Regions from separate parts of the Pseudarthrobacter cremeus genome, predicted to be linked through region 2. Evidence: riboswitches for the same ligand, from Rfam matches in the RefSeq annotation. Region 2 holds a riboswitch; each other region holds the start of a gene.
What was found. Region 2 has a riboswitch for cyclic di-AMP ahead of ACS5PJ_RS11710 (M23 family metallopeptidase). Riboswitches for the same ligand answer to the same signal wherever they lie in the genome.
Positions count from the first base shown of each region.

Region 1: it holds a riboswitch for cyclic di-AMP, as region 2 does, so the genes downstream of both, ACS5PJ_RS20435 (aggregation-promoting factor C-terminal-like domain-containing protein) here and ACS5PJ_RS11710 (M23 family metallopeptidase) in region 2, are expected to answer to the same signal.
Region 3: it holds a riboswitch for cyclic di-AMP, as region 2 does, so the genes downstream of both, ACS5PJ_RS07640 (glycoside hydrolase family 16 protein) here and ACS5PJ_RS11710 (M23 family metallopeptidase) in region 2, are expected to answer to the same signal.
Region 4: it holds a riboswitch for cyclic di-AMP, as region 2 does, so the genes downstream of both, ACS5PJ_RS02105 (LysM peptidoglycan-binding domain-containing protein) here and ACS5PJ_RS11710 (M23 family metallopeptidase) in region 2, are expected to answer to the same signal.

Region 1 is NZ_JBPZHC010000015.1:35,507-42,895, reverse strand. Features, by position in the region: gene ACS5PJ_RS20455 (winged helix-turn-helix domain-containing protein) at 1-791, opposite strand, end outside; gene ACS5PJ_RS20450 (hypothetical protein) at 894-1,070, shown strand; gene ACS5PJ_RS20445 (response regulator transcription factor) at 1,449-2,189, shown strand; gene ACS5PJ_RS20440 (HAMP domain-containing sensor histidine kinase) at 2,197-3,729, shown strand; cyclic di-AMP (ydaO/yuaA leader) riboswitch at 3,822-3,981, shown strand; gene ACS5PJ_RS20435 (aggregation-promoting factor C-terminal-like domain-containing protein) at 3,987-4,769, shown strand; gene ACS5PJ_RS20430 (YdeI/OmpD-associated family protein) at 4,822-5,265, shown strand; gene ACS5PJ_RS20425 (HAD-IA family hydrolase) at 5,246-5,926, opposite strand; gene ACS5PJ_RS20420 (VOC family protein) at 5,971-6,345, opposite strand; gene upp (uracil phosphoribosyltransferase) at 6,465-7,100, opposite strand; gene ACS5PJ_RS20410 (phosphatase PAP2 family protein) at 7,113-7,389, opposite strand, start outside.
Region 2 is NZ_JBPZHC010000005.1:303,074-310,462, forward strand. Features, by position in the region: gene ACS5PJ_RS11700 (NlpC/P60 family protein) at 1-224, opposite strand, end outside; gene ACS5PJ_RS11705 (C40 family peptidase) at 414-1,088, opposite strand; cyclic di-AMP (ydaO/yuaA leader) riboswitch at 1,159-1,325, opposite strand; gene ACS5PJ_RS11710 (M23 family metallopeptidase) at 1,470-2,294, opposite strand; cyclic di-AMP (ydaO/yuaA leader) riboswitch at 2,298-2,517, opposite strand; gene ACS5PJ_RS11715 (iron-dependent transcriptional repressor DtxR) at 2,699-3,394, opposite strand; gene serC (phosphoserine transaminase) at 3,679-4,809, shown strand; gene ACS5PJ_RS11725 (MFS transporter) at 4,818-6,155, opposite strand; gene ACS5PJ_RS11730 (DUF3027 domain-containing protein) at 6,201-6,728, opposite strand; gene ACS5PJ_RS11735 (cold-shock protein) at 6,738-7,121, opposite strand; gene ACS5PJ_RS11740 (hypothetical protein) at 7,366-7,389, shown strand, end outside.
Region 3 is NZ_JBPZHC010000003.1:230,157-237,545, forward strand. Features, by position in the region: gene ACS5PJ_RS07635 (glycosyltransferase) at 1-985, opposite strand, end outside; gene ACS5PJ_RS07640 (glycoside hydrolase family 16 protein) at 1,121-2,185, opposite strand; cyclic di-AMP (ydaO/yuaA leader) riboswitch at 2,189-2,364, opposite strand; gene ACS5PJ_RS07645 (acetyltransferase) at 2,494-3,129, opposite strand; gene ACS5PJ_RS07650 (DegT/DnrJ/EryC1/StrS family aminotransferase) at 3,126-4,289, opposite strand; gene ACS5PJ_RS07655 (AAA family ATPase) at 4,489-7,182, opposite strand.
Region 4 is NZ_JBPZHC010000001.1:476,605-483,993, forward strand. Features, by position in the region: gene ACS5PJ_RS02085 (DUF1810 domain-containing protein) at 1-13, opposite strand, end outside; gene ACS5PJ_RS02090 (DNA alkylation repair protein) at 69-596, opposite strand; gene ACS5PJ_RS02095 (TraR/DksA family transcriptional regulator) at 600-962, opposite strand; gene ACS5PJ_RS02100 (aggregation-promoting factor C-terminal-like domain-containing protein) at 1,053-2,378, opposite strand; cyclic di-AMP (ydaO/yuaA leader) riboswitch at 2,592-2,764, shown strand; gene ACS5PJ_RS02105 (LysM peptidoglycan-binding domain-containing protein) at 2,768-3,610, shown strand; gene ACS5PJ_RS02110 (protein adenylyltransferase SelO) at 3,679-5,142, opposite strand; gene ACS5PJ_RS02115 (dienelactone hydrolase family protein) at 5,240-6,217, opposite strand; gene ribA (GTP cyclohydrolase II RibA) at 6,330-7,389, opposite strand, start outside.

The DNA of each region.
Region 1 (7,389 bases), on a different contig from region 2:
ACGGTGCGTACGGTGTTGGCGAGGCGGCCCAGCTTGGAGCGGAGACGGCGGATGTGGACGTCGATGGTGCGCTCGTTGGGGACCTCCTCGGCGTTGCGCCACAGGCCCTCGAGCAGTTCATCGCGCCCTACGGTGCGGGTTCCGTTTTCGACGAGGTAGTTCAGGAGTTCGAATTCCTTGAAGGTCAGGTTCAGTGACTCGCCGTCCAGGTGGACTTCGCGGCGGGCCAGGTCGATCAGGACGCCCGACGGGCGCGGGTCCTGGGGCTGCAGCCGCGCGGTCTCTGTGCGCTTCTGGGCATTCACGGTGGGGTCACCGAACGTGGAACGCACGACGTCGAGCGCGGAACCGGGCGTGCCGGCCGGGGCCACGGCCACGGCAGCATAGCTCTCGGCGCCGGTCACGAGCGACTGTGCGTAGGCGCGGATTTCCTGGGCAAGCTTGGCGATGGAGGTTCCCGCGGCTGCGGCGGTTTCCTCATCGATGCCCATGTACAGGACAAAGCCGCGGGCCAGGTTGTCGTTGGCAACGGGCCGTACCGCGTTGGGACCGGCCACCACGGGCGTCGGTGCGGTCAGCGGCGCCGCCTCGGCGGGCTGGACGGCGCGGAGCTGGCCGTAGGAGTTGGGGTTGTAGCCCTGGGGCGCGTAGCCGGGGGCGGGAAAGCTGGTGCCGGGGGCTGCGGGGGCGAATGCCGGGCGGGCGCCGAAACCTTGGCGGAGGCCTGAAGCCTGGCCGGCCTTTCCTGCGTTACGGACGGAGATGTGGACGTATCCGGATGCAACGGTCATGTTTGCTTACCTCAATGTGAATGGCCGTCATCGCGGCTCGAATGCTGGGTTCCCCGCAATGAAGAAGTGGGGAGGGGCGCCCTACGCTGGGCTGGGGGGCGAATGCCTAAGAACTTCGTGGGGTTTGAAGGTCAGGCGTGCATTCGACAACAGCGCATGTCGGCAGCAGCTGGTGTGCTGGGCCAATATTCTGCGGCTGCAGGTGCTGTTGAGTTCTTGTTCACAATTGAAAGTGTGCAACGTAACAATGAAAACTTGCAAGTAACAAAGGGCCTTTAGTTCCGCATTGTGAGACAAAGTGGCTGTTTGTGGTGTAGGTCACGATTCTGGATCGACGGCAAATAGCCGGTTGCCTTCCGTATCAGAGGCCCCGTTGCAGCCCTCTTTCGAAGATGCTTCGGGCGGCATGGCCCATCCGGATTTTAAATTCATCTGGAAATCATTTACCGAAATCTGTCCGCCGTTTAGGCCGCGTGTCCAGCCCTGAAGGCCAAATATGGCGGCACCCGCCTGGTTTTCCCGGCACCGGACAGTCCCTCCGGGCCGCACGGCCGGAGTCCTGCGCCTGCACCACATCCAGCTCGCTAGGCTGGGATTCACAGCCCGCACACAGGAAGCCCATAGCGCGGGCTAACCCGAACATCGGAGAGTTGTCCCATGGCCACTTCGCACTCCATGACCAACAACCTTCCGCAGCTCACCCACCCGGACGGCTCCCCCATCCGCGCCCTGGTGGTTGACGACGAGCCCAGCCTCTCCGAGCTCATGAGCATGGGGCTCCGCATGGCCGGATGGTCCGTTGCCGTGGCCGCGGACGGCCCGGAGGCCGTCAAGCTGGCCAAGGAGTTCCGCCCGGATGTCCTGGTGCTGGATGTGATGCTGCCCGGGTTCGACGGCGTGGAGCTGCTCGGCCGGATACGGGCCTTCGCCCCGGAGGTTCCTGCGCTGTTCCTGACTGCCAAAGACGCCGTCCAGGACCGGATTGTGGGCCTGGCGGCCGGCGGGGACGATTACGTCACCAAGCCATTCAGCATGGAAGAAGTCCTGCTGCGGCTGCACCGTCTGGTCCAGCGGTCCGGCGTTGCCGCCATGGACACCGCCGAACTCGTGGTGGGCGATCTGGTCCTCAACATCGACACCCGCGAGGTGACCCGCGCCGGCGACGACGTCCAGCTCACTGCCACCCAGTTCGAGCTGCTCCGTTACCTGATGGAGAACCCCAAGCGTGTGATCAGCAAGGCCCAGATCCTTGACCGCGTCTGGAATTACGATTTCGGCGGGCAGGCCAACATCGTCGAACTCTATATCTCCTACCTGCGCAAGAAAGTCGATTCCGTCCACCCGCCCATGATCCACACCGTGCGGGGCGCCGGTTACGTCATCAAGCCGGCAGAGTAGCCCTTCCATGTCCTCATCACTGGCCACCCAGCCGTCCAGACGGAGCTGGCTGAAGCCCGCCACCTGGCACCTGCGTACCCGCCTGGTCCTGCTCGCCATGGCTCTGCTGGTGGCCATCTGCGGGGCCGTCGGCCTGTTCAGTTACGCTTCCATGGATTCCTTCCTGACGCGGCAGCTCGATGAGCAGCTGAGCCAGGCCGCGAACCGTTCGAACGATCCCGGGCGGCCTCCCTCGGGCGGCGGATTCAACGGCAGGGACCCGCTGGACGCCCGCGGCCAGAGTGTGGGAACCCTCAACGCCCGCATCGTGAACGGACAGCTCAACAGCGGCGGCTACCTGGACCCGAACACCACACGCTCTGCGCTCAGCTCTGAGGACAAGCAGACCCTGCTCGCCCTGGCGCGGAACGGCAATCCGGTGGACCGCCCGCTCTCCAAGGGTGACTACCGGATCGTGGCCGTGGAAACCGGCTTCGGCGACGTCCTGGTGACGGGACTTCCGCTGGCAGCCAAGGAAAGCACGCTGGCGTCACTGGTGTGGACGTTCACGTTCGTTTCCCTGGGCGGCCTGGCGCTGATCGGGCTTGCCGGGACCGTGCTCATCCGGCGCACCATGAAACCGCTGGAGCAGCTTTCAGAAGTTGCCACCCGGGTATCGCAGCTCCCCCTGGATGCGGGCGAGGTGGCACTCGCGGTGCGCGTCCCGCCGTCGAACTCCAACCCCGGAACCGAAGTGGGCAGCGTGGGCCACGCCCTCAATCTGATGCTGGACAACGTGGCCAATGCGCTGGAGGCGAGGCAGAAAAGCGAAACCAAAGTTCGTCAGTTCGTCGCCGATGCCTCACATGAATTGCGGACTCCGCTGACAGCCATCCGAGGCTATACGGAACTGATGCGGATGACCGAGAATTTCACGCCGGACGGCCGGAAGTCCTTGGCGCGGGTGCAGAGCCAGTCGGAGCGCATGACCACCCTCGTGGAGGACCTGCTCCTGCTTGCCCGGCTCGACGAGGGCCAGCCGCTCAAACTCAGCGAGGTGGACCTCACCCAACTGGTGGTCGAGACAGTCAGCGACGAAAAAGTCATCGCCCCGGGCCACACCTGGCGCCTCGAACTGCCGGACGAGCCGGTCGCGGTGACCGGTGACGCATCGCAACTGCGCCAGGTCCTGGTGAACCTGCTCTCCAACGCACGCAAGCACACTCCGCCGGGAACCACCGTGGTGACCGGGGTCAGCAGGGCGGCTGATGGCAGCGCCGAGGTTACGGTAACGGACGACGGCGGCGGCATGCCGGCCGGATTCGTGGACAAGGCCTTTTCGCGGTTCGCCCGCGCAGACGCTTCCCGGGCGGGCACCGCCCACCCTTCCGGAGCCGCGGCCTCCGAGGGCACCAGCGGCCTGGGCCTGTCCATAGTGCAGTCCATCGTTGAGGCGCACGGCGGAACCGTCACGGCGACATCTGCCCCCGGCCATACGGCCTTTACGCTTCGCCTCCCTTCAGGTTCCCCAACCACGCAAGGTGACACACCGGCGTCGTGATCCCTGTTACCAAAATGTGACTTAAGGTTGTAACTCCTGTACCGTCGATTGGGTGCAGTTCCCTTTGGGCTGCATATCCGGATGACGCCAAGCTCTGCCGCTCCCCGGATTCCGCGTTCAGAGGCAGAGGCGGGGGACCCACGGTCCCGGGCCCAAGAGTGCCCTTGGGGTTAAGCCAGCACGTGAACTTTCCGTGTGGCCGGATGCCCTCATCCGAACCCGACAGCTAACTCCGCAGGTGTGAGAGGCGATCCATCATGTCTGAATACAGAGCACAAACGCGCCCGGAGAACGGGTCACAGAAACCGCACGGCCGCCGGAAAGCTTCCGAAGCGGAGTCAGCATCCCCGGTAGCGGCAACCTCCGGGTCCACATCCACCCCCACCGCATCCTTGGCCAAGCTTCCCTCCATTGGCAAGCGTGCAGCAGTATTCACGGCGGCGTGCGCGCTCCTCATCGGAGTCGGCGCTGCCGGCCAGGCGTCCGAGTCAACTTCACTGCTGGCCGCGGGCGATGCCCAGCCAACTGCTCAAACCTCCGCCGCGGCCGGATCCAGCCTCAGCTTCGGAACGGCCGAAGTCCAGGCGAAACCCGCTCCGGAAGCCGCTCCGGCAGGGATCAGCCTTGCCCCGCAGGCTGCCGAGCCGGCACCTGCCGCCGCCCCGGCCCCCGCTCCAGCGCCTGCGGCGGCGCCCGAGCCTGCCCCAGCACCGGCACCGGTAGTGGCGGTCAATGACCCGGCCGGCGCCCAGGCGTACGCCGCCGGGCAGCTGGCATCATACGGTTGGGCGGCTGACCAGATGCAATGCCTGAAGACGCTCTGGACGAAGGAATCCGACTGGACCACAACGGCCACCAATGCCAGCAGCGGCGCCTATGGCATCGTCCAGTCATTGCCTGCGGAGAAGATGGCCAGCGCCGGAGCGGACTACCTGACGAACTACCGCACTCAGATCAACTGGGGCCTGAACTACGTCAAGGAGCGCTACCAGTCCCCCTGCGGTGCCCTGAACTTCCACCTGTCGCACAACTGGTACTGAGCACAAGGCTCCATACCTGTCGGCTTTGAGCCGTCCGGGGCATACTGGGGCCATGAAATTCACCACCACGATTCTTGGCAGCGGCAATAAGACCGGTATTGAGGTCCCGGCGGAGGTCGTCGCCGGGCTGGGCGCAGGCAAGCGGCCGCCCGTCGTCGTGACCATCAACGGGAAGAGCTACCGCAGCAGCATCGCCGTGATGGGTGGCCAGAACCTGATCGGGGTCAGCGAGCACAACCGCGAATTCACGGGGGTCTCCGCCGGCGACACCGTGGAGGTGGACGTCGAGCTGGATACCCAACCGCGCATTGTCGAGGTTCCGGACGACCTCGCGGCGGCAATGGCGGCCGATCCTGATGCCCAGGCGTTCTACGCCACCCTCAGTTACAGCAGTCAGCGGCGCTACGTGGAGCCTCTCGCTGATGCCAAAACAGAGGAAACCCGGTCGCGGCGGATCGCCAAGGTAGTGGCCGATCTCAAAGCCGGAAAGAAATAGTCCTTCGTCCCTGCGCATCTGAGGTCACCGAGGCGGAAACCTCTGCGTAGTCCTGAATGTGCAGCACGCCCGGCGGCAGTGGGCCCGTCTTGGACCCCACCGCCACAGTGCGGATCCCGGCGGCCACGCCGGCGGCAATTCCAGCCGGAGCATCCTCAAAAACCACGGCGTCCCCGGGCTCCACGCCCAGCAGGCGGGCCGCCGTCAGGTAGCCTTCCGGGTGCGGCTTGCCCCGGGTCACAACCTCCGCCGTCACGGACGTGCCCGGCATCGCCAGGCCCGCCGCGTCCATCCGGATATCCGCCAGGACCCGGTCCGCGGAAGTCACCAACGCCACGGCATCGGCCGGAAGGCTTCCAAGCAGCCTGGCCGCGCCCGGGATGGCGATGATCCCGGCGGTCCGCACGCGTTCCATGGCGCCGAGTTCCCGGGTGAGCGCTACGACGTCGGAACCTGCTGGAGCGAACCGTTTGACGGTGTCGATGGCCTGCACGCCATGGGAGGTCCGCAGGATTTCTTCGATGTCCAGGCCATAGCGGTCCGCCAACTCCCCCCAGACCTCCTCGACAACGGCGGTCGAATCCACCAGGGTGCCGTCCATGTCAAACAGGGCGGCACGGCAGGTGAACGCGCGTGTGGAGGCAGGTGCGAAGGGATTCATGCACCCCATTTTGCCCTACCCGTTTTTGCATGCCTTGGCTTGACCTACGATTCCCGCCCGGGAATGTACTGCACGGCCCACTTGTTGCCGTCCGGATCAGCAAAATAGACGAAGTGTCCCCAGTCCTGGACGTCAATTTCACTGACGTCCACACCGTTGTTCTTCAGATGGTCGTGCGCGGCCTGGATGTCACTGACCACGAGCTGCAGGTTCGGCGCGGTGCCTGGCGGGGCGTCCGTGAGCCCCTCGCCGATGCTGATCGAGCAGGCCGAGCCCGGCGGGGTCAACTGGACAAAACGGATGCCGTCCATCGGCCGTTCGTCGAAATCCGCGTTGAACCCCACTTTGTTGACGTAGAAGTCCTTGGCGTGGTCGACGTCGGATACCGGCACAAAAACGAGTTCTAGTTTCCAGTCCATCCGCACAGGTTAGCTGCGAGGCAGCGCGTCCGGAAGGCCGTGGGCAAAAGGCGCCCGGGTGGATGCCAGTACCGGCCGGGTCGACGCAGTTCCGGCACCGCCGGAAGCTGTACCGCCAGTCAGCCTGCGATTCCGTACAGGCGGTCGCCGGCGTCGCCGAGTCCGGGGACAATATAGGACTTCTCGTTGAGTTTTTCGTCGATCGATGCCAGGACGATGGTGACGTTGGCGTCGGCGAGTTCTTCCTCCAGCTTGGCCAGTCCTTCCGGGGCTGCCAGGAGGCAAATGCAGGTGACGTCGGACGCGCCCCGTTTGAACAGGAACTTGATCGCTTCGCGCAAAGTGCCGCCGGTGGCCAGCATGGGGTCCAGCACGAAGATCTGCCGGTCAGTGAGGTCATCCGGGAGGCGCTCGGCGTAAGTGATGATGTCCAGGGTCTCCTCGTCCCGTGCCATGCCGAGGAAACCGACTTCAGCGGTGGGAACAAGCTTGGTCATGCCTTCGAGCATGCCCAGGCCGGCACGAAGGATGGGGACCACCAGAGGCGTGGGCTTGGTGAAGGCGGTTCCTACCGCGGTGCTGACGGGGGTCTCGATGGTGACCGGCTGTGTGCGGACCTCACGGGTAGCCTCGTAGGCCAGAAGGGTAACCAGCTCTTCCGTCAACTGCCGGAAGACCGGTGACGGGGTGTTCTTGTCCCGGAGGACGGTGAGCTTATGGGCGACCAGCGGGTGGTCCACAACGAGAGTGCGCATGGGTCAAAACTATCACCCGGGCGCAGGGCCCCCGCCCGAAGAGCCGGTGCCCGCACCGCGTTCTGCAGAGCCCCCGGCGGAGCCCTGCACACCCGCGCCGTCTTCCGTGTGGTCGTCGCGGAGGACCGGGTGTTCAAAGGTTGGGGACGGACCCGCGTGCTCACGTTTACGCAGCAGATGGAAGAGTCTGTGTGCGAGTATCACCATGGCCACCCAGGCAAGGCCAAGGAACCAGCCGGCCATCACATCGGTTAGCCAGTGATGACCCAGGAACACCCGGCTCAGGCCC
Region 2 (7,389 bases):
ACCTCAAGGTTAGAGGCCGAAACCCCTTCATGCTGAACGCTGGTGTCGGCAGCGTTGGCTGCGATACCGCTGGTCAGGACCAGGCCGGAAGCAGCAGCGATAACCGCTGCCTGACGGCCCATGCCGCCGGCGTTGTCGCCGACAGCCTTGGCAATGACAGCCAGCGAGTTGGTCTTGGTGGTGACCTCGGCGCGGTGCCGTGCAGAAGTTGCACGAGTAGTCATTAATTTTCTCTCTTTCGATTTCCTCAGGACCGCGTGGCAGGCCAGGGGCTTTGGACGTGCCGGCATCTTGGGGGTACGCCGGCACGTCCCGAACGGGGATTTAGCGAAAAGGTCCAGGCCGGCACACGGTTCCGGCAGCGCGAGGGCTGCAGGAACCGGTGCCCGGCAGGAACCGGGGCGCGGAAGGAACTACTGCGCCAGGGTGAAGAAGGAAGAGGTGCCCGTGGAGGCAGCTGAGTGGAGCAGCGTTCCCTGTGAGGGGTTCAGCGCGCTGATCATCATGCCGTTGCCAACGTAGATGCCAACGTGAGCGCCACCGTTCTGCATGACCAGGTCACCGGGGACGGGGGTGGAGGTCGGCTTCATAGCCGTCCAGGCGTTCACCCGGGGAATGCTGATCCCGGCCTGGGCGTAGACCCACTGCGTGAACCCGGAGCAGTCCCAGCCGCTGGGAGTGGTGCCGCCCCAGACGTAGGGGTGGCCGATGCCGGTGTAGGCAATGGCGGCCAGACCGGATGCGGCTGCAGAGGAGACGGCGCCGGCGAGCTTGTCGGCGGCCTTTTCCGTTGCCCCGGCACCCTGTGCGGCGGTTTCGGCTGCAGTTGACAGCGCACGGACTCTTTCGATCTTCGGCGCGGCGGTGGTCTTGACCACCGGGCGTTCGAACGAAACAGTGGCCGTGGGAGCGGCAGTGACGGCCAGTGCAGACTGAGCTGACCCGGACTCGGTGGATGCGGACACGCCGGCGGTGGAATCCGCAGCGTTGGCCGGAAGCCCCATGGTCAGGATCAGACCTGACGCGGCTGCGATGACAGCAGCCTGGCGACCTACGGTCCCGGCATTGGCACTGACTGCCTTGGACACAGAGCCCAAGGGGTTGGTGCGAACCGTGTGCGCGCGGTGACGCGCAGAATTATGACGTGAAGACACGAAGGTAGCCTCTCCCAATGCCTGCGAGGTGAGCTGTCGGATTCGGATGGGAGTGCACCCGGCCGCGCTGCTTCCTGGGAAGCTTTGCGACTTAACCCCAAGGCCTTCAGAAATCGAAGACCAAAATTGGTTCCCCCGCCCCTGCCAGACGAATTCATGCGAACGGACCTTGAGCGGTGGCAGAGCTAGGCAATCCACTCAAGAACGTCAGCTTCGGAAAAGCTGGCGCGCTTTAGACGGTACAGGAGTTCTGAGCCAATGTCACATTCAGGTCACGGCATGTCACCTGAATCTGATAGTTGGCCATCATTTGGGTCAGAGCCAGCCGGTGGGGTCGACGACTTCGCCGTTGACCTGGACCTCGAAGTGGAGGTGGCAGCCGGTTGAGGCGCCCGTGGTGCCGCTGAGGGCCACGACGTCGCCGCGGCTGACCGTCTGGCCCATCTTGACGCTCGCCGAGGAGAGGTGGTTGTACGTGGTTTCGAGGCCGTTCCCGTGATCCACCACGACGCGGTTGCCGCCGCCGTACTGGTGCCACCCCACGAACGTCACGGTGCCGCTGGCGGCGGCCATGACAGGAGTTCCGCACTGGGCAACAAAGTCCTGGCCCCGGTGGAAGTCGCCGGCACCGCCGGTGATGGGGCTTACGCGGAAGCCGAACGGTGAGGCTGTGGTCAGTTGGGCCAGGGGCGCACCCAGGCTTCCGGCGGAGGCTGCGCGGGTGATGGACCCTGCGGACTGGGCGCTCAGCAGCTGCTTCAGCTTCCCGTCGGGATCGCCCTTCGTCACTACCGAGGAGCGGCTGAAGTCAATCTGCGCACCGGCGGCGGCCGAGATTTCGGGCTGCGGGGCGGCGGAGACAGCTGATGCAGGCTGCCCCGGCTCCTGCTGGGCCATGACCGGGCTGGTGGCCGGAACGGTAACGGTGAGCACAAGTCCCGTTGCAGCGAGGGCTATTCCGGCCTTTTGGCCGATGCCGCTGGCGGCTGCGAAATCCGTAATTTGCCGGAAGGGTCCACGCCGGCGGCGCGCTTCGCGCTGGGAATCGCGTGGCCTGTCGGCCGTAAAAACCTCGGCCGGACGCGGCACCGAGGCGGGGCCCGCAGCGCGACGGCGGCCCCTGGAGTATTGCGTGGTCAAGAATGTTCCTCTCTGGATAGCCTGCGAAGTTAGCTGTCGGATTCGGGTCAGAGAGTTCAAAGACCCGGTCCGCCGTGACAAGCACTTTGGCGCAGAAATATCCCGTGAGGATTCTTCATTGGAAGAGGCTTGCTGCTGACGGACTTCACCCCAAGGCAGCCTTGCGACTGCCGGTTGTGGTTCCCCCGCCTCTGCCAGTTAGTGACTCGTGCACCTGATCCGCTGGCAGAGCTCGGCTCCGGATCAGGTAACGCTTTTGTATCGACGTTCTGTGAAAACTATAAATGATTAAGTCGGACAGTAACAATTCCGTTATCTTTGCAGAACGGCGCTTACTGCGCTAGTGGCACGCCAGTCCAGGCTTGCCCGTGCCGGAAACCCGGAGCGCTCAGCAACCCGGAGGGTCAGCCGACTGAAACGAACACGTGCGCAGCGACTTCCGGGGGCAGCTCCAACGCCCCCTCGATACCGGGCACACGGACGGAAATGTACTCCCCTACGCGCTCCAGCGTGACCGAAGCGCCAGGCCGGATGCCGCCCTCATCCAGCTGGATCAGCAGTTCCGGCTCCACCTGGATGGGCTCTGCGAGGCGGCTGACCAACACGTTCGAGTCCGGGCCGTAGCCCTGCATGGCTTCAAGGAGATTAATCACACCGTCGTCAAGGAGTGAGGCGGGCGCTCCGCCCAGGGCGGCCAGCCCGGGGATGGGGTTGCCGTAGGGCGACTGTGTGGGATGGTTCAGCAGTTCGTAGATGCGGCGTTCGACCCGCTCGCTCATCACGTGCTCCCACCGGCAGGCTTCATCATGGACGTAGGCCCAGTCCAGGCCGATCACATCGGCGAGCAGGCGTTCTGCGAGGCGGTGCTTGCGCATGACTTCGGTGGCCCGCTTGCGTCCGGTCTCCGTCAGTTCCAGGTGACGGTCCCCCGAGACCACAACCAGCCCGTCCCGTTCCATCCGGCCGATGGTCTGGGACACCGTGGGCCCCGAGTGACGCAGCCGCTCGGCAATGCGCGCACGAAGAGCAACGATGTTCTCTTCCTCAAGCTCCAAAATGGTCCGAAGATACATCTCCGTGGTATCAATCAGATCCGTCATCCAGCTCAGCTCCTCGAGCGCAGTACCTTGCGTTGTCCCACCGTATCGCGTCCGGCGCAGCGGCGAGGTCCGGTGAAAAGCTTAGCCTATTTTGAATTTGTCCGGATAATTCCGGGCGGCCGCACGGCGGGGCTTCCTGTCTCATTGACTGGACTATGACGGCGCCGGTTCGGCGCCAAATAGCCGGTTCAGGCAGAATAAAAGGGGCCCTTCGTGCAGTCACTGCCGGCCACCCCACCGTCCTTCGGACATGAGTCATGTCAACGCCGAAATTTGGAGCCACTGTGAGCGAAACCAGCATCACTATTCCTGCCGACCTCCTGCCAAAGGACGGACGGTTCGGCGCAGGCCCCTCCAAGGTCAGGCCCGAACAGATCGAAGCACTCGCGGCGGCCTCCAGGACCATTCTGGGCACCTCACACCGTCAGGCGCCGGTGAAGAACCTCGTGGGGTCCGTCCGCGAGGGGCTGAGCCGGTTCTTCCGCGCCCCCGAGGGCTATGAGGTCGTCCTGGGCGTCGGCGGCTCCACCGCTTTCTGGGATATCGCCAGCTTCGGCCTGGTGGAGAAGAAGGCCCAGCACCTCTCCTTCGGCGAGTTCGGCTCCAAGTTCGCCTCCGCCACCAACAAGGCCCCGTTCCTGGAAGCCTCCTCCATCATCACGTCCGACCCCGGAACCCGCCCGGCAGCCCAGGCTGAAGCCGGAGTGGATGTCTATGCCTGGCCGCAGAACGAGACCTCCACGGGTGTGGCGGCACCGGTCAAGCGCGTCGAAGGCGCAGACTCCGGTTCACTGGTCCTGGTTGACGCCACCTCCGCGGCAGGCGGCCTGGACGTTGATGTTGCCGAGTCCGATGTCTACTACTTCGCGCCGCAGAAGAACTTTGCGTCCGACGGCGGCCTGTGGCTGGGGCTGTTCTCCCCGGCCGCGCTGGAACGTGCGGCCAGGATCAAGGCCACGGACCGCTGGATCCCTGACTTCCTGGACCTGCAGACGGCGATCGAGAACTCCAGGCTGAACCAGACCTACAACACGCCGTCGCTCTCCACCCTGGTGACGCTCGACGCGCAGGTGCAGTGGCTGAACGCCAGCGGCGGCCTGGACTTCGCCGCGGCACGCACCGCGGACTCCGCCGGCAGGATCTACAGCTGGGCCGAGGCTTCGGACTTCGCCACACCTTTTGTGGCCAAGGCCGAAGAGCGCTCCAACGTCATCGCCACCATCGACTTTGACGACTCCATCGATGCCGCCGCGATCGCCAAGGTGCTGCGGGCAAACGGCGTCGTGGACACCGAGCCCTACCGGAAGCTGGGCCGCAACCAGCTCCGGATTGCCACGTTCGTGGCCATTGACCCGGACGACGTCTCCGCGCTGCTGGCCAGCATCGACTTCGTCGTGGGCGAACTCCGCAAGTAGCGAACGCTTCAACGTCCGACGGCGTCGTCCGGGTTTTGCTCCCGGTCGGCGCCGTTTGCCGTGTCCCCCGGGCTGGCAACGTCGCCCAGGCGGGATACCACCCGGAAATGGCGCAGACCGCGGGCGCGCCGGTTGAACGCGATCCTCAACTGCTGGGCACGGATGATCCACACCAGTCCGATCAGCGCGGCGATGATCCCTGATGCGGCTGCAACCGCAAGCGCCCACCGGGCACCGGCAACGTTCGCAACCCAGCCCACCAGTGGCGCCCCGATGGGGGTGCCGCCCATGAAGATGGCCATATAGAGGGCCATGACCCGGCCGCGCATCACAGGATCGGTGGTGGTCTGGACGTAGCCGTTGGCACTGGTCATCATGGTGATCGCGAACAGGCCAACGGGGACCAAAGCAACGCCGAACCAGAAGTAGTCGGGGGCCAGGGCGGCCAGCCCGGAGGTCACTCCAAAGGCAGCCGAAGCACCGAAGATCATCCGCAGCCGGGGTTTGCCGCGGCCTGCGGAGAGCAGTGCGCCGGCCACCGAGCCGATGGCCATGATGGAGTTCATCAGCCCGAACTCATCAGCGTCCAGCCCGAATTCCGTGCCCACCATGGCCGCGATGAACAGCACGAAGTTGAGCCCGAGCGTTCCCACAATGAAGACAGCCACCAGCACCACCACGAGGTCCGGACGGTAGCGGACGTAGTGCAGGCCCTCGCGGATCCGGCCCTTTCCGGCAGCCGCGCGGGGAAGCCGGCGCAAGGACGCCGACGGGATCTTCCACAGGCTCAGGAGCATCGCCAGGAACGTGGCGGTATTGATGAGGAACACCCAGCCCGGGCCGACCGCCACGGTCAGCAGTCCGGCAACTGCCGGCCCGATCATGCGGGCAACGTTGAACGAAGCGCTGTTCAGTGCCACGGCGTTGGGCAGGTAGTCATCCCGGACGAGCTCTGAAACAAACGTCTGCCGCACTGGAGCATCGAGCGCGGAGACCATGCCCAGCAGCAGGGCGAAGCCGTAGACATGCCATAACTGGCCTGCGCCGAGTACCACCACGACGCCCAGCCCGGTGCTGAGCAGAGCCATCGTCGACTGCGTTATCAGCAGCAGCTGCCGGCGGCTGTAGCGGTCCGCCACCAGCCCGGCTACCGGCGCCAGGAAGAGCTGGGGACCGAGCTGGAGCGCCATGGTGATGCCCATGGCGCCGGCGTCGTGGTCCGTAAGGTGGTCGAACACCAGCCAGTCCTGGGCGGTCCGCTGCATCCAGGTCCCGATGTTGGAGACCAGCGCGCCGAAGAACCAGATCCGGTAATTAAGGATGTGCAGGGATTTGAAGGTGGACATCAGGTCCGGCCTCCGTGGTGATCAACCCTGCCCGCAGACAAGCGCCTAGTCAGCCTCACCGGCGCGGTCGCCGTATTCCTCCTCGGGATCCGCGGTTTCTTCGTCCGGGTCAGCGGCGGGGGTGTCCCCGGCCGCCACAGCGGGTGACTCGTCGTCCTCGGCTTCGCGGGAATCCTCCGGACGGACACGCTCGGCCCACGGGACCCACTCCGGGGACAGGATGGAGTCCTCGGAGGGCAGCAGGCCAAGCTCACTGACCGTCACCACCTTGGACCGGGAGTTCCTGGTCAGGACCGCGTACCACTGCCAGCCCTGGTAGCCGGGCAGCTTTGATTCGAACAGATGCGTGACCAGGCGGTCGCCTTCGCTCTTGGCGGCCAGGTGCGCGCCGATGTCGGACGGCGCCGTGATGCCTTCGATCGCAGTGCGCGCTACATCGACGGCGGCGGCGAGGAAGACGTCCGGCTTGCCGGTCCGCCACACGGGGATGCCGGCGCGGCGTTTGGCGGCTGCCTGCTCAACGCGCGGGGAATCGGCTGCGGCCTGGTCCGGCTGTTCAGCTTCCGGGATCATCAACAGGGCCTAAACGTCCAGCTCGTCGGCAACCTTGCGAAGGGCAGCCGCGATGGCCTTGCCCTTGTTGCCTTCCGGGTACTTACCGGCGGACAGCGTACCGGAGAGGTTGTCGAGCACACTGACCAGGTCCTGGACGAGGGGGGCAAGGTCCTTCGCGCTGGGCCGCTTGGCCTTGGCGATGGACGGTGTCTTATCCAGGACCCGCAGGCCCAAGGCCTGCGCGCCCTTCCGGCCATCGGCAACACCGAACTCAACCCGGGTGCCGGCCTTCAGCTCGGTGACGCCTTCGGGCAGCGATGATTTGGGCAGGAAGACCTCCTGGCCGTCCTCGCCCGCGAGGAATCCGAACCCTTTTTCCTTGTCATACCACTTGACCTTGCCGGTAGGCACGTAATCAACCTTCTTCGTTCTGCTTCTTCTGACACGGCCGGAAGCCACCGCATCCGCACTGATATGCGGGTTCAAGGTGTGACTGCCGGGAACCGTGTTGGTCTGTTCCTTCAAGGTTAGCCTGCCGGGCCCGGAATCCTGCTGTTAGGATCCCCGTATCCCGCGACGGTGCGGGCTGTCCGGCCGCCCCTCTGGCCTGCGGATGCACCAGCCACGGGCTGCCCGGCCTGTTAGCGTTACGTGCATGACTCCCTCCCGTTACCGTCGG
Region 3 (7,389 bases), on a different contig from region 2:
CTTCAATGCTCAGCAACGGATGGGCATCCTGTTCCCTGGCGGCCACCGGCGTGGCAACCACGGGAACGCCGGCGGCCAGCGCCTCGCGTACAGAGTTCCGTATCCCTACTCCGTGTTCGTCAGGAAATACTGCAACGTCGGCGCCGTCGAATACGTCGACGACGGATGGCACGTTCGCCAGAACGTTCACTCTTGGCCCGGCGAGGGCGAGGACGGCAGGGGTGGGACGGCGGCCGGCGAGTACGAACCTGGCTTCGGGAATCCGCTGCCACACCCGCGGTGCGACCTTGTTAACAAGGACAGAGGCACTGTCGATGTTGGGGCCGTAGTTCAGGCTTCCCACGAAACAGGCCACCGGCGCAGTCCGCGTACTGCCGGTCCGGACTGCAGGTTCGGCACCGTTCGGGATGCTCCTGACCGGGCGGCCCAGCCGGGCCGACCAGGCAACGGCATCCTGGGCCCCCACAGTGAGGAGCCTCGCCCGCAGGGGGAGGCGGCGCTCCGCCCTCAGGGATTGGAGTTCCCTGGCCAGGTAGGCCGGCCTCTGCAGGCCACCTGCGATGGCGGTGTCCATGCCCGCACGGATGGACCAGGGGTCCACTGTCTGCAGGACCAGGGGCCCCCGGACGTAGTGGGAAAGGAACAGGGCATGCGGACCGTGGATCAGTGTGGCGTCATGGCTGGCCGAGAGTTCGGATACCGCCCCAGTGGCCCGGGGTGTGGACCGTTCGTGCTTTCCGAGGCCGTTCAGGCCAAAAGCTGAGCGTAGCAGCGCCGAGCGGCGGGGGCGGGTGGGCAAAATGACCACTGCTTCGCAGCGCCCGCGTACGTCATCGGGAACAGGTACCGGACCGCCATACGTCAGGAGCGTGACAGTGACGTCCGCGGGGAGGTGCCTGATCAGCTCGTAGGGGATCATCGAGCTGCCGTCGCCTAGCACGGGGTCTCGGTTGGGAACGCTTTCTGTTGCGTAAAGCAACCTCATTGCAAGAGTGTACTGGAGGGGTACCGCGCTCCGAGGGGTAGCGGGGAATAACTGTGGTATTACACAGCAAAGGCGGCCGGACGGCTGCGGGAAGCCCCGTCGTCGTCCGTCCGCCTTAACTTTGGCCGGCTGAAATTACTGCCAGGCGCGCACGTAGTCAACCTGGACCTGCGATGCAGCTCCGTAGGTGGGGTTGGTGGATGCGGCACCGACGTTGAGGACGATGTACTGCGGTGCGTTTCCGTCGTTGGTGGGGTAGGACTTGACCTTGACGCCGTCATAGTAGACGTCCGAGGAAGTGGCCGTACGGTGGAGGCCGTAGGTGTGGAAATCGTTGGCCCAGTTTCCGGGGACCGTGCCCTGGTTCTGTGCGCCGGACGTTGAGTGGTAGTTCACGGTCATCTTGGCCTTGAGGACCTCGGCGATGTCGTTTTCCCCAGTGGACGGCCAGGACTGGCCGGTGGTCCAGAAGGCGGGCCAGTTGTACAGGCCGTTGGCGTTACCGGGGAACTTGATCCGTGCCTCGACATAGCCGGTGCCGAACTGGTAACCGGTGGTGGCGCCGCCCTTGGGGTTCGTCGAGACCAGCGCCCCTGACGTCGCGGAGTTGAGGGTCAGCACAAGATTTCCGCCGGCGACAGCAACGTTGCCGGGGCTGGTGCTGACCTTGTTCATGGTGCCGCAGTTCGAAGAGAACCAGCAGTTGGACCATTTTGTGCCGTCCAGGGACGGGGCGTTGAAGTCATCGTTGAACGCCATCGTCCAGTTTCCGGGAACGCCGAGCGGCGCAGCGCCGCCCGTGGCGGCAAGTGGCGCGGGCGCGGCGGCCTGTGCCAGCACGGGTGCCATAGTGGCGGGTGCAGGGGCCGGTGCCGGGAGTGCCTCGGCTGCCGGTGCCGCGGGCGGTTCGGTGGTGGCTGAGGGGGACGGTGTTTCAGCCGCAGGGGCCTGCGACTGTTGGCCTGACGTGTCGGTGACCGGGCTGAGCTCGCTGCCGGCGGCGCTGGAGGACTGGTCCTGGGCCTGGCCGCAGGCGGAAACTGCAAGGAGTGCAGCTACGGCAGCGGCAGCGAACGCAAGAGTGCGCGGGCTTTTCCTGTGCAGGAAGCCGTTCTTGAAACGGGAATCCGGCGTGGTGGGTTGGGTGGAGTGGACAGCTTTTTGGCGCGCGCTAACGCGCGACTGGGTTGATCCAGACATGGGTGATTACCTCTCAACGCCTGCGGAGTTAGCTGTCGGGTTCGGATGAGGCCATCCGGCCGCGCCCCATTGCGGCTTCACCCCGAGGGCCGGCAAAATGCCAAGGCCCGGACTCTGGGTCCCCCGTCTCTGCCTAAACCTAGTGGACTCCGGGAAGCGGCAGAGCTCGGCGTAACATCCCGGATTCGGGTCCGGATTGGCCGGGCCCACTGATCGACCGTACAGGACCGGTGGGTGATAATCACAATCCGGTAACAGGAATCACAACTGCGGAGGGTCCCCTTGCGCTCGGCGTTCCCGAGCTTCGGTTATCCCTTGTCGATGGGGTGGGCGGGTACGCCGACCCAGGTTTCGCCGTCGGGCACGTTGCTTAGAACGGCCGCCCCCATACCCACCGTGGCGTAGGACCCGACTGACGTCCGTTCACGGACGCTGCAGTTCATCCCCAGGTAGGCCGCCCGGCCGATCCGGACTCCCCCACCCAGCGACACGCCGGCCGCGAACGTCGCGAAGTCCGCCACGTCGTCGTCGTGCGTGAAGGTCACGGACGGCATGGCCACAACGTGGGCCCCGAGCGTGACGGAGGCTGTCAGTGTCACGTTCTTCAGGAGGATGCTGCCTCGGCCGATCCGGCAGCCCTCAGGGCACTCCACGCTGGGATCGATGGCGGTGGCGTAACGGGCATCGCGGAGGCCCAGGGCCGCCAGCCGCTCCACCACAGCTTCCCGGGACTTCCCGGAGGCCAGGCACACGAGCACCAGCGCGTGGGTGAACTTGGGTGCATCGTCAATGGTCCCCAGCACAGGCGCTCCGTCGACGGTGACGCCGGCCATTTCCTTGTCGTCGTCGAGCATACCGACGACGTCGTACTGCCCGCTGGCGCGGACCATTGTCAGGACTTCCCGGGCCAGTCCGCTGGCGGCGATCAGGACCAGTTCGCTCACCGGTGGACCCCGGCGGCCGCCCGGATGCTGTTCATGACGCGGTTCAGTCCGACGTTGTCCAGCCTGTGGAAAAGCGGAAGAACCAGGGTCCGGTCGGCGAGCCGTTCAGTAGCCTGGAGCCCGGCGTTTCCCGTATCCCGCCACCGGTAGGCCGGCTGCCGGTGAGCAGCCACGGCGCCGCGGTGCGCCGAAATCCCGGCATCAGCCAGGCGGCCCAGGAGCCCGTCGCGGTCGGTGGCAAAGCCCGGGAGGACTTCGAGCCAGAAGGACTGGAAGTTGGTGGCCCCATACGGTGGGTCGGCAACCAACCGGAGCCCGGCCAGGGCGGAAAGGCCTGCCGCATAACGAGCGGCGATCTCCCGACGGCGGGCCACGATCTGGCCCAGCCTGCCCAGTTGCACCATGCCGATGGCAGCCTGCAGATCCGTCATCTGGTAGTCGAAGCCGACCTCGACGTACACCTCCGGCGTGCAGACGCCGGATCCGCGACGGTCCGCCACCGGCACGTTCAGTGAATGGCAACGGAGGCTCCGGGCCCGCGCCGCCCAGTCCGCCCGGTGGGTGGTCAGCATGCCGCCTTCGCCCGTGGTCAGCACGTTGTCCGGATGGAACGACCACACGGCAACGTCCGCTCCGGCGCCCACCGGTCTGCCCTTGTATGCGGAACCGACAGCGCATCCGGCGTCTTCGATCACAATGATTTCGTGACGCTCGCAAAGCTCGCGGACGGGGTCCAGGTCAACCGGAATGCCGGCTTGGTCCACCACGATCACGGCCCGGGTGTCCAGGGTCAGTGCAGCCCGGACGGAGGCCGCAGTCACGGTGCCGGTGACTGGATCCACATCGCAGAACACTGGCCGCGCGCCGACATACGTCACCGCATTGGCGGTGGCGATTAAAGCCAGTGACGGAACCACCACGTCATCGCCCGGACCGATGCCGGCCACCACCAGCGCCAGGTGCAGCGCGGAGGTGCCGCTGGAGGTCGCGACGGCGTGGCGCACCTCCTGCAGTGCGCTGAACCTTGCCTCGAAGGCCTTCACTTTCGGCCCCTGGGTGAGCACCCCGGAGGCGAGGACCTCAGCCACGGCGCGGGTCTCGTCCTCGCCGATCCATGGTTCCATGACATTGATGCAGGCCAGCACGGTTTCCGCAGTCACCACACACCGGCTTCGCTGGCGACCGTTCTCATTTGTCCGCGTCCTTCCCACGTTCCGGCCCCCGGGGACTTTGAATCCGTACTGCCAAATTAGTCGGCTGCGTCCTGGTGGGGCACCGGAAGCCTCCGGTTGTGTGGGCACCGGCAGGGAACAATGCGGGAATTGCGGGAACCTGCAGCACCGTGCCCCGGCAGCTGGGCTAGAGGACCGGAAGGACGAACTGTTCCTTTGCCTGGGCGGTTTCCTTGCCCGTGGCAAGCGCTGTCAGCTGGGCGCGTGATTCCACCCCGAGCTTCCGGTAGATCGCGGTGAGGCGCACTTCCACGGTCCGCACAGACACATACAGGGTGGCCGCGATCTCCTTGTTCCGCATCCCGCGGGACACCATGCCCGCCAGCACGCGTTCGTGGTCTGCAAGCATGAGGATTGCGGGGTTGCCAGGGGCGCCGGCCAGTTCCACACGTTCGTCGAGGAGCAGCGAGTCAACGTGCTGGGCCCAGGCGTCCGCACCGGCTTCGTCAAACATGACCTTGGCGCGCATCAGCCCGTCCTTGGCCTCCCGCTGCCGGCCGAAGGCGCCCAACCGCTCCCCGTAGCAAAGCAGGGTCCGGGCGCGCTCCAGAATCGAATCCTGGGAGTTCCGGGCTTCGAGGGCATGCCTGAACAGTTGAAGGGACTGCTCGCCGTCGGCAAGCATGGCCCGGCTGCGGGCCACGGCCGTCAGCAGCCAGGGAGACCGCAGGCCGACCGCACGGCTCTCCAGCCGGTAGAGGGCCTGCGCCGCTTCGTGGTGGCGGCCGAGCCTGACCAGGACTTCCACCAGATCCGCCTCGCAGCGTAGCAGCGTAGGGTTTCCGTACGCCGTTCCGATCTCGGCGGCACGTGAGAGGTGCGCGAAGGACTCCGCCAGGTTGCCGCGCATGAGTGCAAAGTGGCCCTGGCAGGCCGCCAGCTGGGCCGTGATGGCCGGGTGGCTGTCCGCCCCGGAGAGATGCTGCGCCTCGGCCACGTACAGCCGTGCCAGGGCCTCATCGCCCAGGGAATGGGCCCGCCACACCCGGAAGATGTGCCGCATCCCCCGGTGGTATTTCGATTCCGGTTCGCTGAGTTCCAGGTCTTCAATGAGCCGGATGGCTTTGCCGACGCGGCCCGCCCTGACCTCGTTGTCAACGGCGAGGTAGGCTGCGGTTTCCCGCCAGTTGACGTTGCTCGCCTCCACCGAGTTCCGCACTATGGCGAAGGCTTCCTGGGCAAGGTCATATTGCTCGGCGTAGCTCAGGGCCCTCCCCTGCACCAGGAGCATGGCGATGGTGCTGGCGGCAGCCTCGTGCTTGCGGGCAACGTAGTCCCTGTTCCCACTGATCGCTTCGATCAGCAACCTGGCCCGGTCCGCCACCGCCAGGCAGTCCTTGGAGGCGGCATCGTTGAACTTTTCGGCGTGCTCGAGCAGCGCTTTCGCATCCTCCAGTTCCCACCGCTCGGCGTAATAAAGCGAACCGACAGCCAACAGCGAGGCAGCGTACGCCGGATCGTGCTGTCCGAACTCCTTCACCAGGCGCAGCACCATGCTGGACCGCACGGCGGCGCCCTGCATGAACTGGATTTCGAAGCCGAGTCCTGTCAGGCGAAGAATCAGCGGAGGGTTGCGTGTCACGCGCTGTGCCCAGTCCAAGTAGCGCCTGGCATAGACGAACTCGCCCCTGTTGAACAGCAGTTCCGCCACCGTGGAGAGCCGCGCCGCCGTCTCCGCCTCCCACGGATTGATGGTGAGCGCGCGCTCGATGAATTCCACGGCGAACGGCACCTCTCCGCTCCGGATCAGGTCGACAGCGAACCGCAGCAGGCCAAAAGGTGTCTGGCGTTCCAGCGCGGTGAAACTCTGGTGCCACCGGCGTGCGTACGGGTCCGTTTCCCCGGCGGCCTCTGCCAGTGCGCGGTGGTTGGCTGTCCGGACGGCCGGGGTCATCGTGGCGAAGGCGTAACCCCGGAGCAGTTGGTCCTGGATCCGCAGGTGCGGACCGGACCTGCTGACCATGCCGTTTGCCAGGAGTTCGTCGACCCCCGCCCACAGGTCGCCATACGCTTTTTCCAGGGTGGCGATGTCACTCCGGCAGGACAGCGACATCAGGTCCAGTACGTGCCGCGCGGCCGGGGTCAAACCGCCGACTGTTGCGGCGAATTCGGATTCAAAACTTCCCTTACAGGGCAGCGGAATGGGGAGGGCGTACTTTCCTTCCGCCTGGCGTTCCAGCAGGCAGGTGTAAAGTTCGACGGCGGCCAGCGGGTTGCCCTGGGTGGCAGCAGCGACCGCGTGGACAGCCGCCGTCGCAGTTTGCCGCGCGGGAATCGATTCCAGCATCCGAACGGTGTCGTTGTAGCTGAGCACCCGCAAGTGAAGCGCGGGGAGGCTGTTAAACGGGCTGTCCGGTGACACTTCCCGGACGCTGGTGAAAAGTGCGATGTCCGTGCCGGAGAGCCGGCGGGCAAGGAATCCGATCACCGCCTGGCTGCTGGGGTCCAGCTGGTCGGCATCGTCGATCGCAATCACAGTCCGCGACGATGAGCGCTGGTGCAACCCGTTCAGCAGCATGGATGAAACCGTAGGGACGTCCATGGTGCCTGCGGAATCCTGCAGCAAATTGTCGGCGAACCGGTTGAGCACAGGATCGTCTATCCCGTTGAGCAGTGCGGTGAGGCCTGACAGCGGCCAGTCGGACTCCGAGGCGCTGGCCCGGAGGAAGACCGTCCGGTATTCGGAGAGTTGGGGGATCCCGGACAGGAGGGCGGATTTGCCCACCCCCCTCCGCCCGACGATGGTCAGCGCGGATTCCTGTGGTCCCCGGATCACTGAGAGGATCCGCTGCAACTCCATGCTTCTGCCAATTAACGACATGCGGCCCCCATCATCTAAGAAGGAGACCGATTTCCCTTTACATCAAGCACTGCATCATATGGAGTCCGCACTGTCACAGGCGTGGCATTGCGGGCCAAAGTTCCTGGGCGCCCATTTGCGTCCAGCACGGTACCCAGCCGATGGATGCCAATATAGCTTCGATCAGGGGTTGGCACCAGAGAAATCCGAGGTCAGGTGTACTCGAGT
Region 4 (7,389 bases), on a different contig from region 2:
AGGTATCACTCATGTATGTCTCCTGCTTTAAAGCGGTTCGGGCTGTATTTTGTTCGGTTCGGGCTGACCTAGGCGGTCCCCGCGGTGATCCCGGTTGTCAATGACGCGGCGTGGCTGACCCGCCCGTCCGGGTCCTGGCTCCACCGGCCGATGACCGTCTCCGCGCGCTGCCGGTCCCTTCCCTTCAGTGCGGCCAACAGCGGGAGGACAACGTCCGCAATGAGCGGGGCCACCAGATCATCCGCGTGGGCGGTGCGGATGAAACCCTCGACCCGCGTCAGATCAGTATGCCGCAGCAGGACAGCCCGCGACTGCAAGAGCACCACTGCCGCCAGGCGGCGTTCAAAAACCGGCCGTCGGCCGGGGCCTGGCTGGCCCCAAAGGACCGAAGCCAGGGCCGTCACTTCGTCGTGGTCCAGGTCCCTGAACTTCCGGCCTGCATCCCGGACTGTCCCGCGGATGGCTCCCACCGAAGCCCCGTAGGACGACAGCGCCGCGCCGACCCTTGATTCGACGTTGTCGGCCCGGTACCACGAACCCTCGTTCTGCAGCGTGGCGTCGATGAAAGCGGCGGCATCCTGCACCCTCTGGTTCATGGCTTACCGTCCGTGACGCCCGGTGGCGGCATGGTTGATGCAGAACGGCGTCCAGGGCCGGGCCTCAAGGCGCCCCTCGGCGATGGGCCGGCCGCAGACCGCGCACGTGCCGTACGTTCCTTCCAGGATCCGCTGGAGGGCGGCCTCCACGTCGGCGAGCCCGGAGGTGCTTTGGTTCAGCAGTGCCGATGCCTGGGACAGTTCGAAAGCGATCGTGGCGCCCTCGGGGTCGTGCTCGTCGTCCACATTGGAATCCTGCCGGGCGGCATTGGCTGAGGAAATGTCTGCGCGCAGCGCCGGCAGCAGGGCAAGCTTCCGGGCACGTTCTTCCTCCAGGAGAACCCGGAACTTTTCGAAGTCAGCCATGGGGAAAGCCTAGCCGGGCCATGCACAACCGGCTCGGCAGTCGCGCCTGAACGGCAGACACCAACTGCCGGGACTGTGGGTCCGGACAGGTCAGTACCAGTTGTTGGCAACGGAGTGGTTCCAGGCACCGCACGGTGACCCGTACCTGTCCGCGATATAGGCGAGGCCCCACTCCACCTGCGTCCTGTAGCTGGTGAGCCAGTCGCTCCCTGCAGAGCTGTATTTTCCCGGTGGCAAAGCCTGGGCTATGCCGTAAGCGCCCGAATAGGGATTGGTGGCCGTGGTCAGCCAATTGGATTCCTTGGTCCACAGCTGGGCCAGGCACTGGAACTGGTCCTGACCCCACCCGAACGCCGAAAGCCGCCCGGACGCATAGCTCTTCGCCCCCGCCGGGTCGTTGACCGCGCCGCCGGGGACAGAAGGTACGACGACGACCGGTGGCGGGGCCGGCGTCGGGCCCGGGACTGGTGCCGGTGCGGCCGCCGGTGGTGCGGCGGGTGCGGCGGCCGGCGGCGCGGCAGGTGCCGCGGGTGGCGGGTTCACCGGTTTCTGCGCGGCAGCAAGGGCCGCTGCCTTGGCAGCCGCCTCTTCCTGCCGGCGTGCCTGCTCTGCAGCCGCCGCGCGCTTGGCGGCCTGGGCCGTTTCGTAGGCGGCCTGGGCGGCCTGACCCTGCCTGAATTCCCCTTCCACCGCGGCGGTGGTGCCCTTGAGGGATGCAAGCTGTGCAGTGAGCTCCCCGCCATGCTCCTGTTGCTCGGTAATCTGGCGGGACATGGCCTGCTGAGCCGCCTGGGCGGTTTCCAGCTTGCCCTTCGCTTCGGCCGACAGCCGCTCACGCTCCGCCCTTGCCACCTTCTCCTGGTCGGTCAGCGAATGGGACACCCGTTCGGCCGCCGCGGCCTTGCTCACCAGTGCGGCTGTTTTGTCACTGACGATCTGGACGATGTTGAGGCCTTGGATGCTGTTGGTCTGCACGGCATCCAGGGCTACGAAGAAGCCCATATTGGTGCCGCCGGTCTTGTACGACTGGGCAGCCAATGCTCCGATCTCCCTCTTGTGCTGTTCCAGGTCAGCGGTTGCGCGCGCCGTCCGGGCGGCGAGGGTATCCAGCCTGGCGGTAGCGTCCCGAAGGGCCGCATCGGCAACCGCGTACTCGGCGGCAGAGGTAACCGCGGCGCTTCCCAGCTCTTCAGCCCGCGCCTGGAGTCCGCCCAAAAGGTCGTTGATCCTGGTGACCTCTGCGGCTTTGCCGGCCTCACTTTGCCTGGCATCCTGAACGTCCTGCCATGACGGGTAGCCGCCCGGGGGCGCGTCGTCACCGGCGTGTGCGGGGAGCATCGATAACGAGGCGGCAAAGGCCATCGCCAGAGCAGCGGCAGAGACAGACGGCCCCACTTTTTGAAAAAAACGCGACATAGTTTGTGAGCCTACCGGGCATATACGCCATTGCGCCCCTGACCTGCAACATCGTTACCGTCAGGTGTTCACGCAGGAGCAAAAGCGAGGCACCGCTACCGCTTACATTCCGTTACCGGAATGTGACATTGCCGCAGAACAGAAGTTATGGTCGTCCGGTGCCCCGGTTTAAGCCGGGACATTCCCGTCAGTATGCCGAGCCCTGCCGCTGACCCGGGACCCCAGCCGCATTCAACTGGCAGGGACGGGGGAACCACATTTCCACGGCTTCGCAGGAAGTCTTGGGGTTAAGTCGTCAACACTCCGTCCCGTGCGGAGGCGTTGCCGGCCGGGTGACTCCGACCCGAACCCGACAGCTCACCCCGCAGGCATGGGAGAGGCGATCAACCATGTCAAAGAACACAGCTTCCGCACGCCACCGCGCCGTTCCAGCCCGCTCCATTGTGCTTACTGGCCTGTCCTCAGCAGCCAAGGCGCACGCCCGCACCATCGGCAGGCCGGCCCTTGTGGCCGTGGCCGCCTCAGGCATGCTTTTCAGTGCCGGCACTGCTGCCCAGGCCGGTGTCCATGGCCCGGAAAACTCCGGAACCGCCAACATCCAGGGACAGGCCAGCGCGCCGGCGGCTGCCCCGGTAGCCGCCCCGGTTGCCGCTGCTGCCCCCGCTGCAGCGGGCAACGTCCACACCGTCGTTTCGGGTGACACGCTCGGTGCCATTTCGGCCGCCTACGGCGTTGCCCTCGGAGACGTCCTGGCCGCCAACGGCCTGTCGATGGACTCGATCATCTACCCCGGCAACCAGATCAGCATCCCGGGCGCCGGCTACGCTGCTCCGGCTCCCAGGGCTGCTGCGGCCCCTGCAGCGCCGACCAACACCGGGGTCCGGTTGGCTTCCACAACGGCCCAGGCGGCGCCGGCTCCTTCCGGCGCCGCCGGCCCGGCGATCCTGGCATCCGCCTACTCCCAGCTGGGAATCCAGCAGGACTGCACCGCAATGGTGGAGAAGGCTTTGCGCTCGGTCGGCAAGAGTGTGGGGGACCTGGCGCCCGTCCAGTTCTTCCAGTACGGCAGCGTGGTGGGTACCCCGGCCGCCGGTGACCTCGTTATCACTGCCGGCCACGTGGGCGTCTATGCCGGCAACGGCCAGGTTGTCAGCGGCGGCGTGGACGGTTACAAGACCGAAGTCCACTCCATCAGCTGGCTTACGGGAGCATCTTTCGTCCGCGTAGGGTGATCCCGGCTGGAACGGACGGCGGCGGGCCGCCTCAAGCAACCCGCCGCCGTCGTCCGTCCATTCAATGCTCAGGTCCCGCAGAAGGTCCGGTAGCTCCCGAAGTCATCCGGGGCGGGGGCCGCATAGCGTTCCTGGCCCGGCCGCTCCGTGTAAGGATCGGCCAGCACATCCACCAGACGGTTGAACGGGCCCAGGTCGCCGGCTGTAGCCGCGGCAAGGGCCTCCTCAACAAGATGGTTCCGCGGGATGTACACGGGGTTGACCCGGTCCATGGCCTCCGCATCAGGCATCAGGGCCCGCCAGCGTTCAGCCCATGCTTCGAACGCCTCCGGATCCACGAAGAGGGCCCGGACCGTTGCCGTGGCTCCGCCGGCTGCTGAGCCGAGGCCGCGGAAAAACGAGGTGTAGTCCACTTCCCCTTGCTGCAGCAGAGCCAGCAGGTCGTCCGCCAGCGGCGCCGCGATATCCTCGGTTGCTCCCGCCCCCAGCCCGAGCTTGGCCTTCATCCCGGACAACCACGCGGCGCTGTACTGCGTGCGGAAGGCACCGAGGGACTCCACGGCGAGCGCAACAGCCTGCTCCTGGTCCTCATGGAGCAGGGGCAGCAACGCCTCGGCGAGCCTGGTGAGATTCCATTCGGCGATGAGAGGCTGGTTGGCGTAGGCATAGCGTCCGCCCTCATCGATCGAACTGTAGACGGCGCCCGGGTTGAACGCGTCCATGAACGCGCAGGGGCCGTAGTCGATGGTTTCGCCTGAGATTGCCATGTTGTCCGTATTCATCACGCCGTGAACGAACCCCACCAGCATCCACCGGGCAACCAGCGACGCCTGGGCCGCTATCACCGCATCGAAAAACGCCACATATGGTTGCGGGGCCGCCGCCGCGGCAGGGTAATGGCGGCTGATCGCATGGTCCGCCAGGCGGCGGAGGAGCTCAGTGTCTCCGTTGACCCTGGCAAACTGAAAACTCCCCACCCGCAGGTGGCTGTCCGCGACCCGGGTGAGCACAGCGCCGGGCAGCATTGTTTCGCGGCGGACCGGCTGTCCGGTCCCTACGACCGCGAGGGACCGTGTGGTGGGGATGCCCATCGCGTGCATGGATTCACTGACGAGGTACTCCCGCAGCATCGGACCGACGACGGCGAAGCCATCCCCGGCACGGGCAAACGGTGTGCGGCCGGAGCCTTTGAGATGGACATCGCGGAGCCGCCCGTTGACGTCCGTGACCTCCCCGAGGAGCAGGGCCCGTCCGTCACCCAGAATCGGCGAATAGCCGCCGAACTGGTGGCCGGCGTAGGCCTGGGCAACCGGCGTGGCACCTTTAGGGATCAGGTTGCCGATCAGCAGGCGTATCCCTTCGGGCGTCCGCAGATCAGCCGGATTCAGGCCCAGTTCCAAGGCCATTCCCTCATTCAGGGCCAGCAGTTGCGGGTCCGGGGCCTCCGCCGCCTTCCAGGGAACCGCCAGCTCCTCGAACTCACTGGCGAAGCGGCCCTCGAAGGTGAGCGTGGTTTCGGCTACGGCTCTCATGGTTCAAGACTACCCGCGGGACATTCACCCACTGAGGCGAATCAGGCAGGCAACCCCGGTTGCCGTTCTTCCCGCGACAGCGATGTGCAGCCAACGCTCAGACGTGCTGCTTGAACCAGGACAGCGTGTCGTTCCAGGCTGCGGTGGCCTGCGCCTGGTTGTATCGCTCGCTGGTGTCGTTGTGGAAGGCGTGGTCGACGCCGGGATACACGGTGACCTGATGGGTGATGTTGCTGGCTGCCAGAGCATCGCGGAGGGCGGGCATTGCCCCGGTGATCCGCTGGTCGAGTTCAGCGTAGATGCCGAACACCGCGGCCTTGATCGAGGGAACCTTGTTCAGGTCCGGGGCAGGCCCATAGAACGCAGCAGTGGCTTTCAGGCCGGACAACTCGGTTGCCGCCTGCCAGGTGATGCCGCCGCCGAAGCAGTATCCGTTCATGCAAATGCGGTCCGGGTCCACAAAGTCCTGGGCCTGAAGGTACTCAAAGGCGGCCGCGAAGTCAGCGACGTGGCGTTGGGCTCCGGCGCGGGTGAGGGCTCCTGATACTGCGTCGGCATCAAGGCTTGCGGTGCCTCCCTCCCTGCTCAACAGGTCCAGGGCCAAAGCGGTGTAGCCGGCCTTGGCGAAACGCCGTGCAACGTCCTGGATATGGGGTGTGAGCCCCCGGTTCTCGTGACAGACCAGCACCGCGGGACCTGCCTGGTCCGATTCCGGCCGGGCGAGGTAACCACTGATGTCGGTGCCGGCGGACGGGAACCTGACGGTCGCCGTCGTGAGCCCCGCAGCACCCTCCGGGACGGAGAGGGGGCTTTTAGCCCCGGGCACGGCACCCCCGCCGGGCGTGCTGCCCGCCGCGGAGGAGGACGGGCGGTCGGGGCCCGGCATCGGGTCGCCGCTGGAGGGAACTTCTTCCGGCGTGCAGCCCACAAGCGACATCGCTGTGGACGCGGCGCCCATGCTTCCCATGATGAACGCGACCCGCCGGGTGAACGTGCGGTGGGACATCGCCCCGGCCCGGTAATCGTCGAAGAATTCCTCGATCAGGTACCGTTCAAACTTTCCAAGCTCGATCATCACTGGCCTCCTCGGCTGAGGCGAACATCCTCCTCCAAGGCCGGCAGTCGTGCAAGGGCCGGTGGCCGTTAGTGTGCCGCAGAGCCCGGCGTTGCCGGGGAACTGCTGCGTCCTAGAACTGTTCAGCCGGGATGGTGAAGCCAAGGTCCAGGAGTCCGCGGCCGGCCTGTTCCAGGATCGGATCCATGGTCAGCGATGCGTGGTTAAGCAGGACGTTGACATCGCGCTGTATCCGCTGGAGGGGGTGCGAGAGCCGGTGAACGCTGCCGCCTGACCCGGTAAGGACGAGACGGACGGCCTCAGCCGACGCCGCACCGCTCAGACCGAGCGAGAGCCGGTACCGGGCCCGCTCCCCGTCCGTGAAAGTGACTGGCCTGCGCCCATAGGAGCCGGACACCACCCGGACGGCTTCGTCCCAGTGCAACCGCGCAGTGGCAACCTGGCCGTACGCCTGCGTGAAGCGGGCCTGGGCGAGGGGCGAATCCGCCTGCCGCTTCTGCACTGTCTGCTTGACTTTGCGCACCATCATCAGCTCGCGGAACACCTCGATGGCGTGCTCGGCGGCGCCAAGGGCAGCTGCGGGGGCAACCATGTTCAGGAAGGTGGCCATGGGGATGTGGATGTTCGGATCCGGGTGAATGCTGCTGCCGGGGTTGTCCGCTGCAGCCAGGCGCTCCCAGGCAAGCGCCCGGTGCGCGGGGACAAAGAGCCCTTCGGCCCTGAGATCGTTGCTTCCTGTCCCCCGCAGGCCGGCAGTGTGCCAAACGTCCAGCAGTTCAAGGTCAGCCACCGGAACCAGGAATTGCATCCGGGCATCGCCATGCTGTGCGGCCAGGAGAGCCCATTCGGAGTGCATGACGCCTGAAGCAAAGCTCCAGCGGCCCGAGATGGCGTAGCCGCCGGGAACTTCCGCGGCCTGACCCGGAGGCGCCCCGGTAGCCGCCGCCAACGGAGCGGGCCCGTCGGCGAAGACTTCGTCCTGGGCCTCCTGGGGCCAACGTGCCAGCATCCAGACGTGCTCCACGAGGTGCCCCACGCTCCATGCGGTGGAGACACAACCCTGGGCCAGCCGGCGCACCACCTGGACGTAGGTTTCCAGGCCCATGCCGAATCCGCCCACAGCCTGAGGCGCGAGCATCTGGAACACACCCGCTTCCTTCAGCTCCGCCATG